3 regions of the Bacillus sp. AC266 genome follow, and region 1 is predicted to be linked to each of the others. Evidence: riboswitches for the same ligand, from Rfam matches in the RefSeq annotation. Region 1 holds a riboswitch; each other region holds the start of a gene.
The links. A riboswitch is a leader RNA that binds a small molecule or an ion and turns the genes downstream of it on or off. The one in region 1 is predicted to bind S-adenosylmethionine.
Positions count from the first base shown of each region.

Region 2: another riboswitch for S-adenosylmethionine. It lies ahead of AC0IXC_RS19405 (bifunctional O-acetylhomoserine aminocarboxypropyltransferase/cysteine synthase); the one in region 1 lies ahead of AC0IXC_RS25130 (methionine ABC transporter ATP-binding protein).
Region 3: another riboswitch for S-adenosylmethionine. It lies ahead of AC0IXC_RS20910 (LLM class flavin-dependent oxidoreductase); the one in region 1 lies ahead of AC0IXC_RS25130 (methionine ABC transporter ATP-binding protein).

Region 1 is NZ_CEEDEC010000008.1:24,584-27,866, reverse strand. It holds gene AC0IXC_RS25135 (methionine ABC transporter permease) at 1-612, opposite strand, end outside; gene AC0IXC_RS25130 (methionine ABC transporter ATP-binding protein) at 602-1,621, opposite strand; SAM riboswitch class I at 1,747-1,851, opposite strand; gene AC0IXC_RS25125 (cysteine hydrolase family protein) at 2,093-2,638, shown strand; gene pruA (L-glutamate gamma-semialdehyde dehydrogenase) at 2,969-3,283, opposite strand, start outside.
Region 2 is NZ_CEEDEC010000004.1:475,057-478,339, forward strand. It holds gene metA (homoserine O-acetyltransferase MetA) at 1-469, opposite strand, end outside; gene AC0IXC_RS19405 (bifunctional O-acetylhomoserine aminocarboxypropyltransferase/cysteine synthase) at 453-1,751, opposite strand; SAM riboswitch class I at 1,986-2,090, opposite strand; gene AC0IXC_RS19410 (chloride channel protein) at 2,410-3,283, shown strand, end outside.
Region 3 is NZ_CEEDEC010000005.1:184,441-187,723, reverse strand. It holds gene AC0IXC_RS20920 (hypothetical protein) at 1-302, shown strand, start outside; gene AC0IXC_RS20915 (hypothetical protein) at 552-758, opposite strand; SAM riboswitch class I at 1,020-1,126, shown strand; gene AC0IXC_RS20910 (LLM class flavin-dependent oxidoreductase) at 1,209-2,267, shown strand; gene AC0IXC_RS20905 (ATP-grasp domain-containing protein) at 2,260-3,216, shown strand.

The DNA.
Region 1 (3,283 bases):
CTGTACAAGAATAATAAGTAAAACGACCGTTACAAACATAACTGACGTATCAAAGCGTTGATAACCATATGTCATTGCTAAGTCACCAAGACCGCCACCACCGACAAGTCCTGCGACTGCAGAAAATTCAATTAAACCGACCGTCATAAACGTGACACCTAGGATCAATGGTGCTAAAGCTTCTGGTACGAGGATTTCAAAAACAATTCTAAGTGGTGAAGCGCCCATTGCTTGTGCTGCTTCAATTACTCCTTTCGGAACAGAAACAAGATTGGTTTCAACCATTCTAGCAATACCAATTGATGCGACTAACGTCATTGGGAAGATTGCTGCAGCCGTTCCAATCGTCGTTCCAATAACACTTCTTGTTAGTGGGCTTAAAGCTACTAAAAAGATAATGAATGGAACCGGACGAATTGTATTAATTATGATATTAAGAATAGAAAAGACCCATTTATTTTCTAAAAAATTCCCTTTTCTCGTCACATACAACAGTAAACCTAGAGGTATACCAAGAATTGTAGCAAATATAAGGGTTACAATTACCATTAAGAGGGTATCCCCCGTCGCATCTAATATGCGAGGCCAAAATATACTCCAATCAACTCGCATGAGCTTCTACCTCCTTCAGCTGCACTTGCAGTCTTAGATGTTGTAATGCTTTTTGAATTTCTTTCTGTTCACCTTGTAGTTCTACAAGAAGATTTCCAAATAGCACATTTTGGAGTTCAATAATATTTCCATAAAGAACATTTACATCGACGTTATAGTTTTTCGCAATATATGATAGTACAGGCTGTCCTGTCTCTTCCCCAGTAAAAGTCAGGCGATAAATCTGACCTCCGTTTTGAATTTTCGCTAGAACACTTTCTGGTAAGTGATCATTAATAACAGAGCGTACAAAATTTTGAGTGGTCTTTGTTTTTGGTTGTGTGAAAACGTCAAACAGTTTTCCTTCCTCAATTACTTTTCCTTTTTCCATAACGGCTACACGGTGACAAATTTCTTTCACAACGTGCATTTCATGTGTAATAAGTAGGATCGTTAAATTGTACTCTCTATTTACTTTCTTTAATAAATTTAAGATTTCTGTTGTTGTTTCCGGATCTAAAGCTGATGTTGCCTCATCACATATGAGAATATCCGGTGATGTCGCAAGTGCTCTTGCAATCCCAACACGCTGCTTTTGTCCACCTGATAACTGTTCTGGATAATAGTTCGCTTTATCTTCTAAACCAACAAATTTTAGTAGTTCATTCACTCTTTCTTTTATCTCATTCTTCGGCAATTTCGCTAACCTTAATGGATAAGCAATGTTCCCAAACACCGTTCTTGAATTAAATAGATTAAAACTTTGAAAAATCATCCCAATTCTTTGTCTTAGTTTCCGTAATTCTTTCGCCGATAATGATGTAATATCTTTATCATCTATTGAAATTGTTCCTGCAGTTGGTCTTTCTAACATATTTACTAAACGTAATAGCGTACTCTTTCCAGCACCACTAAATCCGATAATGCCAAAAATTTCGCCCTTTTCAACTGACAGCGTTACATCCTCAACCGCATGAACAGATTGCCCACCTGATTCATATACTTTACTTACATTGTTAAAAGAAATCATTTTCTTCCCTCCTATATGCTGTAAAACTTGAAGTAGAGCTTTCGAGGTAAAATAAAAAGTGCTCTCCTTCTTATCAGTAATAAAAGATAAGAAGGAGAGCACTTTTATATGTACTCATTCACATCTTCTCATCTTCCAAGCCTTTATAGGCTTGCTGGAGTTAGCACGGTATTAAAAAACCCGTTGCTGAGGTATCGTAGGGCCAGTCCCTCCACCTCTCTGGATAAGAGTGTATCGATTTAATTGTCGTTTAATTAAGTCTTATTATAGAACTCAGAATAATGAGAGTCAATACATTTTTCGGAAAAATATTAATTATTTCTCTATTTGAATTTTAAAATAAGAAGTAACAATACAATAGTGATTTTTAAAGTTATGTAAAATCCTTCTCACTCATACTTTTAAAAAGGAGAATCTTCTCTACTCATTGAATAACATTATTTGAATATGAAATCGGAGGAAGATAGATATATGAAAACAGCTCTTTTGCTCGTCGACATTCAAAATGATTATTTTCCAAGCGGAATGATGGAATTACGTAATCCAGTAGAAGCAAGTGAATATGCTAGTCAGCTACTACAACATTTTAGAATAAGAAACGAACCTATTTTTCATATCCAACATGTAGCTATAAAAGATAGCGCTACTTTTTTCCTACCCAATACAGAAGGTGTCCATATTCACGAAAATGTCCGTCCACTTAGAGAGGAAACCGTGATCCTTAAACATTATCCAAATAGCTTCCGAGAAACTGATCTTCTAGAACAATTACAACGTTCAGGAATTGAGCACGTCGTAATATGCGGGATGATGACCCATATGTGTATTGATGCTACAGTAAGAGCTGCTTTTGATTTTGGCCTTCACTGTACCGTAATACACGATGCTTGTGCTACAAAAGATCTTTCATTTAAGAATGCTACTATACCAGCTGTTTATATTCATAATACAATTTTGGCGAGTTTAAATGGAGTATACGCAAATATAATGAGTACAGAAGAGTTTTTAGCGACCTAAAAAAACACTCCTTTCAGTTAGCAAAGCCGAAAGGAGTGTTCTCTTGTCTAACCATAGATTTTCTTTCAAATTGTATTATACAGGAAATCCTCAAAATGAATACTAAAAAATATGACTAATAAGTCAATTTTTCTCGCTGTTTTGTTTCTATTTTCATGTTTATCCCGATATTAACAGGGTTTAACTAATTCAAAAGAACAAATAGTAATATTTGGAAAACTTTTCTTGATTGAAATTAACTAGCTTCTATAAAATCGATTACTTCTGCTATAGAGAGTTTCTCAAAAAGAAAAGATCTTCACAGTCTGTGAAGATCTTTTCTACTATTTCTTATAAAGTTTCAGAAGTAGTTTTTGCTTGCATGTGAAGTGCTAAGTAGTCAGGACCACCAGCTTTAGAGTCTGTACCAGACATGTTAAAGCCACCGAATGGTTGGTAACCTACGATTGCACCAGTACATCCACGGTTGAAGTATAAGTTACCAACGTGGAAGTCTTCGCGTGCTTTTTCAATATGGTCACGGTTGTTAGAAAGAACTGCTCCTGTTAAACCGTATTCTGTATTATTTGCAATTGCAAGTGCATGATCAAAGTCTTTTGCTTTACAGAATGCTACTACTGGTCCGAAGATTTCTTCTTTCATTAA
Region 2 (3,283 bases), on a different contig from region 1:
TCGGCACACCATAGTGGTAATACAAACCAGCTTGTGCCCCCCAGCAAATATGAAGCGTAGATGTTACATTCGTTTTTGAATACTCCATAATACGTCCAAGCTCTTCCCAATAATCTACTTCTTCAAAAGAAAGAGTTTCAACTGGTGCTCCTGTAATAATGAGTCCATCAAATTTTTCATTCTCAATATCACGGAATGTTTTATAGAAGCTCGTTAAATGGTCCTGCGCTACATTGCGAGACAGATGCGATTCCATATGAAGTAAATGAACATCTAATTGCAACGGTGTATTTCCAATTAAACGAAGTAATTGCGCCTCTGTTTCTTGTTTTGTAGGCATTAAATTTAATATAGCAATTTTCAAAGCACGTATATCTTGTGTTACTGCTCGCTCCTTCGTCATTACAAAAATATTTTCCTTCTGCAATACTTTGCGAGCTGGTAAATCTTTATCAATTATGATCGGCATGTTGTTTGCCTCCGACTAGTGCCGCTTCTAAATCTGCAATAATATCAGAAACATCTTCTATACCGACCGATAAACGGATTAAATCAGATGTAACGCCAGCTAAACGCTGATTTTCTGCGCTTAATTGTCTGTGCGTCGTACTAGCAGGATGTATTACACAAGTTCTTGCATCAGCTACATGCGTTACAAGAGTTGCAAGCTTTACATTTGCGATAAATTCTTTCGCTGCTTCTAATCCGCCCTTAATACCAAATGTTAAAACTCCACTAGCACCTTTTTTCAAATACTTTTGTGCTAACGAATAATTTTCATTACTATCTAATCCTGGATAATTCACCCATTCAATGCGATCATGATTGGCAAGCCACTTAGCAACTTCGAGAGCATTTTCACTATGACGCTCCATTCGTAAATGCAATGTTTCAAGGCCAATGTTGCTAATATATGCATTGAATGGGCTCATACAGTTTCCGTAGTCTCTTAATAACTGAACGCGTGCTTTCACAATATACGCTGCTGCTCCAAAATTTTGAACATAGCTTACGCCATGATAACTCGGGTCAGGTTCGACAAGCTCAGGGTATTTTCCATTTGTCCAATCGAAGTTCCCTCCATCTATTACAATCCCACCTAGAGAACTTGCATGGCCATCAATATATTTCGTTGTAGAATGGACAATGATATTTGCCCCATGTTCAAACGCCTGGCATAAATAAGGCGTCGCCAATGTATTATCAACGATAAAAGGTACTTCTAATTCTTTTGCTGCCGCTGAAAGTTCTTTGAAATTCAAAACGTTCATTGCTGGATTTCCTAACGACTCTGCATAAACGAGTTTTGTCTTATCATTAGCAAGTGCCGCAATTTCATCTGCCGTTAAATTAGGATTAAAGAACGTAACATCTATGCCCAGCTTTCGCAAACTCACTCCAAATAAATTAAACGTTCCTCCGTAAACAGTTGAAGAACAAAGTAAATGGTCTCCACTACTGCAAATATTTAAAACCGCAAGCATAATGGCTGCCTGCCCAGAAGCTGTTGCAACAGCCCCTACACCGCCTTCTAAATCTGATAACTTCTGCTCAAATGCGGCTAGAGTAGGATTTCCAATACGCGTATATATATATCCCTCTGCCTCCAAATTAAATAGTGCTGCTAAATCATCTGACGTATCGTATTTATACGTTGTACTTTGATAAAGTGGCAAAACACGCGGCTCACCATTTTTTGGCGTATAGCCACCTTGCACACAAATCGTTCCTTTCCCCCATGATTCTCCCATCTCTCATTCTCCTTTCTTTTATCCCGCTATTTGCGGGCAGTAAGACTCCCACCTCCAAATTCGGCAAATGCGAGGAAGTTAGGTGGGAGATAACTGCCCGATTGATGAAGGCTAATAATTAGCGGGGGAGGGACAAAACCCCCACTGATTAAAGTTTCACTTTATCCAAAATAAAAAACTGCCCCTTCCCTGAAAACAAGAAAGGAGCAGTTTGAAAACACGCTCTAAGGCTCTTTCTTATCTCTCAGGATTATTACCTGCAGGATTTGGCACAATTCCGTTATACGGCTGTTGCCAAGGTTTCATCGGGCCTGTCCCTCCACCTTTTCTTGATAAGACTATGCAATTACCGTTGATTTTATAGCAATAATTTCCTGATGTCAAATGGTTTTTCTGAATGTTCTAAATTAAATGCAAGGAATTTAATATAAACAACAAAAGAAATATATTCCATATTCATTTGAAAAAGACCTTTTAAAAACTCCGATCAATATATAAAATTAAATAAGTGGTTTAACCGCGTTGGTTTCAAATTTTCATGAGATTTCAATATATTGAATAAGCCAAACCCTCAAAAAGATACTATATATATTCAATTCATTTCACACTAGCATATTTAATCCTTTCTACATGAAAATTTACATAACGGAGGTACAACATGACAAATAAAAAGGACATGCACTATATACTCGTCCTATATGGCATTCTTTTAGGCTCTATAGTAGGAGCTACAGTCTGGTTATTTTTAGTTACAATAAATATCGGAATTCACTTTATTTGGGGATACTTACCTACTATTTTCTCTTCTCCGCCTTATTACACCATTTGTGTAACAATCATCGGTGGTATCCTCGTTGGTTTAACACAAAAATACTTCGGTACATATCCACGTCTTATGCCCGAAGTGATGGCTGAATATAAAAAAACAGGTAGAATCGAATACAGTTTTGTACATAAAGCTACTTTAACTGCGATTATCGTTTTAATATTTGGAGCTAGTTTAGGCCCAGAAGCAGCACTCGTTGGAATTATCGGTGGACTTTGTACATGGGTAGGAGATCGCTTTAATTTTGCTTTAAAGGGAATGAATGAACTAACAGAGGTTGGAATTGGTGCTACTTTAAGTGTAATTTTTAATGCACCATTATTCGGTTACTTAGCTCCGAATGAAAATGAGGGTGAACAAATTAATGAATTTTCGAAAGGAAAAAAAGCAATTGTATATTTAGCTACCACTTTTGCCGGTTTTTCCGTTTACTTATTGCTTAGTAAACTCGATAATCGTGGATCCTTTATTGTTGATTTTGGGGAAGGGTCTCTTGCTCTTAATGAATGGATCGCCTTTCTACCACTTGCTAGCATTGGTGCTATAGTTGGTTTCTTTTATTTCAAATTAGAATTCACATTAGAGAAATTAATCCACCCCTTCAAAGAATACAAGGTATCACTTGGAATTATAGGCGGTATTTTATTAGGAATTACAGGAACTTTTCTTCCTTACACGTTATTCTCAGGGGAACATCAATTAAAAG
Region 3 (3,283 bases), on a different contig from region 1:
ATTCACGCTGTCATACTAGTAATGTAACGATAAGTGTTAAGAGAAGTCGAAACATTTCTTTCCCGACTCAAAATGAGTTAGTTGAAATCTCTCGTACGTTTGTTTCTTTAGAACCAAACAGAACAACTAAGATTGTGTTGTTTACGCCAGAATTCGAAATAGAAGATTTTCTTGATGTCATCGTTAGTGGAAATAAAGATGATGTTAAGGATGTTCTTGTATATTCTTTCTTAGCAGATTCAGCAGGTCACAATCTGCCATCTACTGTTTTCAGAAATGCAGAATACACTTTTGCTTGCTGACACCGTGATGATGTATTCTTTACTGTCATATATCTGAAGGGAAATGTTAAATAGGAGTCGATTTAACTTTTATTTGGGTTCTCCAAAGAAGTCTGCTTTAGCTAAAAAAACAAGGAACCAACTAATAGGTTCCTTGTTTTTTTATTAATATGATTGGTGTATTTACTCTAGTTGTAGCGAAATCGTCCGTTGTTATCATTCCTACTGTATCATTAATAAACATCTGCATAATATGTAATTAGTATTATTTTATTCTTTAAATATCTCCGGTTTTTCAACTCTAAATGATTGCACCTCACCGCACTCTAAACAAAATGTGGTTAATAGTTTGGAACGTTTCCCTCCTGAAAAGAATCTACTAGATTCATCTTCACAAACATATGCATGATAAGCAGATCCAACTCTTCCTTCTTTAAATGTAGTAGAACCACAATTCTCGCATCGTTTATTTTTCATGTTACTAACACCTCTTTAGGTTGATATTTATTTTGGCGTATTCTCTATCTCCTTTACGATAGAAGTAAAGCAACTTGGTTATAAATGATGTTTTCGACATGATACAACATACCCCTTTATATATCCGCAAGTAAAACAACACCCTATAAATCTCTATAACAATATGATGTTTCATATATCATTTAATGTTTATCGGAAAAATAAGTATTAAAGTATTGAGTTTTATTATTCTGATGATTATAATAAATGGAAATCAAACAATTCTTATGTTGAGAAGTGGAGGGACGGGCCCTATGAAACTTCGGCAACCTCGTTTTAGACGAAAGGTGCCAAATCCTGCAGGTGAAAAAACACCTGAAAGATAAGAGCGGTTCACTTAGTCAAGAAGGCTACTCTTATTTCGATAAGAGTAGCTTTTTTTATGGCTAAAAGATAAAGGGGGAATAGGTAGTGGAGTATGGTTTTTGGTTGCCGATTTTTGGGGGATGGCTTCGAAATGTAGATGATGAATCTATGCCGCCTACGTTTGAGTATGCAAAACAAACAGCGCAAGCGGCAGAACAATTAGGTTTTTCAACAACACTTATAGCAGAATTAAATTTAAATGATATAAAAGGTGTTTCAGCACCAAGTTTAGAAGCGTGGACAACTGCGGCAGCACTTGCAGCAGTAACGGATAAATTAGAGATTATGACAGCTGTAAGACCTGGCTTCCACAATCCAGCAGTTACAGCGAAAATGGCAGCAAATATCGATCAATTAAGTAATGGCCGTTTTACATTGAATGTAGTTTCAGCATGGTGGGAAGAAGAAGCGAGACAGTACGGCGGGATATTTACCGCACATGATGAACGATATGATCGCACAGAGGAATTTGTAACAATTTTGAAGGAACTTTGGAAAGAAGAAGAGTTTTCTTATAAAGGGAACTTTTATGAGCTTCATCATACACATTTAAGTCCAAAACCTGTGCAGAAACAAGGCATTAAGATCTATGCAGGTGGTGAGAGTGAGCGAGGAAAAGAGGTCATTGTAAATCACGCGGATGCATATGTAATGCATGGCGGAACAGTGGAAGAAGTATTTGTGAAAATAGAAGATATGAAGAATCGTAGAAAGAAAGTCACAGAGGAGCCATTGCAGTCATTCGGGCTCGCGGCTTATGTCATTTGTCGTGATACAGAAGAAGAGGCGTTAGAAGAATGGAGACGTATAACGGATGTGAAAGACGATGCTCTAGGTTATGCGGGTTACCAAGATTTTATTAGTAAATCGCATTTGGAACAGCAAGTGAAGCTAAATGATTATTCCGTATCTAATCGCGGATTACGTCCTAATTTAATCGGAACACCAGAACAAATTGCAGAAAGGATACTTGCTTTTGAAAAAGTGGGTGTTACGTTATTACTTTTACAATTTTCACCGCAGCTTGAAGAGATGAAACGATTTTCTGAAAAAGTGATGCCGTTAGTTGAAGCAAAAAGAAAGGAATTGATTACAAATGAGTAAAATTTACATATTACATGAGAATAAGGAATGGACGGATCATTTAGTGAAAAGATTGGAAGAACTGGAGTTACCTTATGAGGAATGGTTTTTAGATGAAGGAACAATTTCGTTAGAACAAGAACCTCCCCAAGGTGTTTTTTATAGCCGTATGAGTGCCTCTTCACATACGAGAGGGCATCGATATGCACCTGAATTGACTGAAGGGGTTCTTGCTTGGCTAGAGGGATACGGACGAACAGTATTTAATGGGTCTCGAGCGTTACGTCTTGAAGTAAGTAAATTGAATCAATATGCAGCATTAAGAAATTTTGGGATACAAGTGCCGAAAACAATTGGTGCTGTTGGCCGTGATAATATAGTAAAAGCAGCAAGGGAGTTAGGGGAAGTACCGTTCATTACAAAGCATAACCGTGCAGGTAAAGGCCTTGGTGTTCAACTGTTTCATTCCATTGATGCTTTAGAACAATATTTGGATGGTCCGACATTTGAAGAACCTATTGATGGAATTACTTTAATCCAGCAATATATTGAAGCGCCAGAACCATATATTACACGTTGTGAGTTTGTAGGCGGTCAGTTTGTATATGCAGTTAAAGTAGATACATCAGAAGGATTTGAGCTTTGCCCGGCAGATGTATGCTCTATTCAAGATGCTTTTTGCCCAGTAGGAGAAGAGAGTAAGAAAGAGTCGTCAACAAAATTTGAAATTATATCGGACTTCCAAGAGCCAATTATTGAAAAGTACAAAGAGTTTTTGAAAGAAAATAAAATTACCGTTGCTGGTATTGAATTTATTCGCAGTTCGGATGGAACAATTTATACGTATGATATTAATACAAACACAAACTATAATTCTGACGCAGAGTCTGTAGCGAATCAATTTGGTATGCTTGAGCTTGCTAAATTCCTTGGAATAGAATTAGAAAAACAAGTAGAGTCAGTTAAATAACGTTGATTAAAAAATAAGGTTCTGGTGCAAATATAGGAAAAAAGAAGAGATAGCACATCTTATCGGT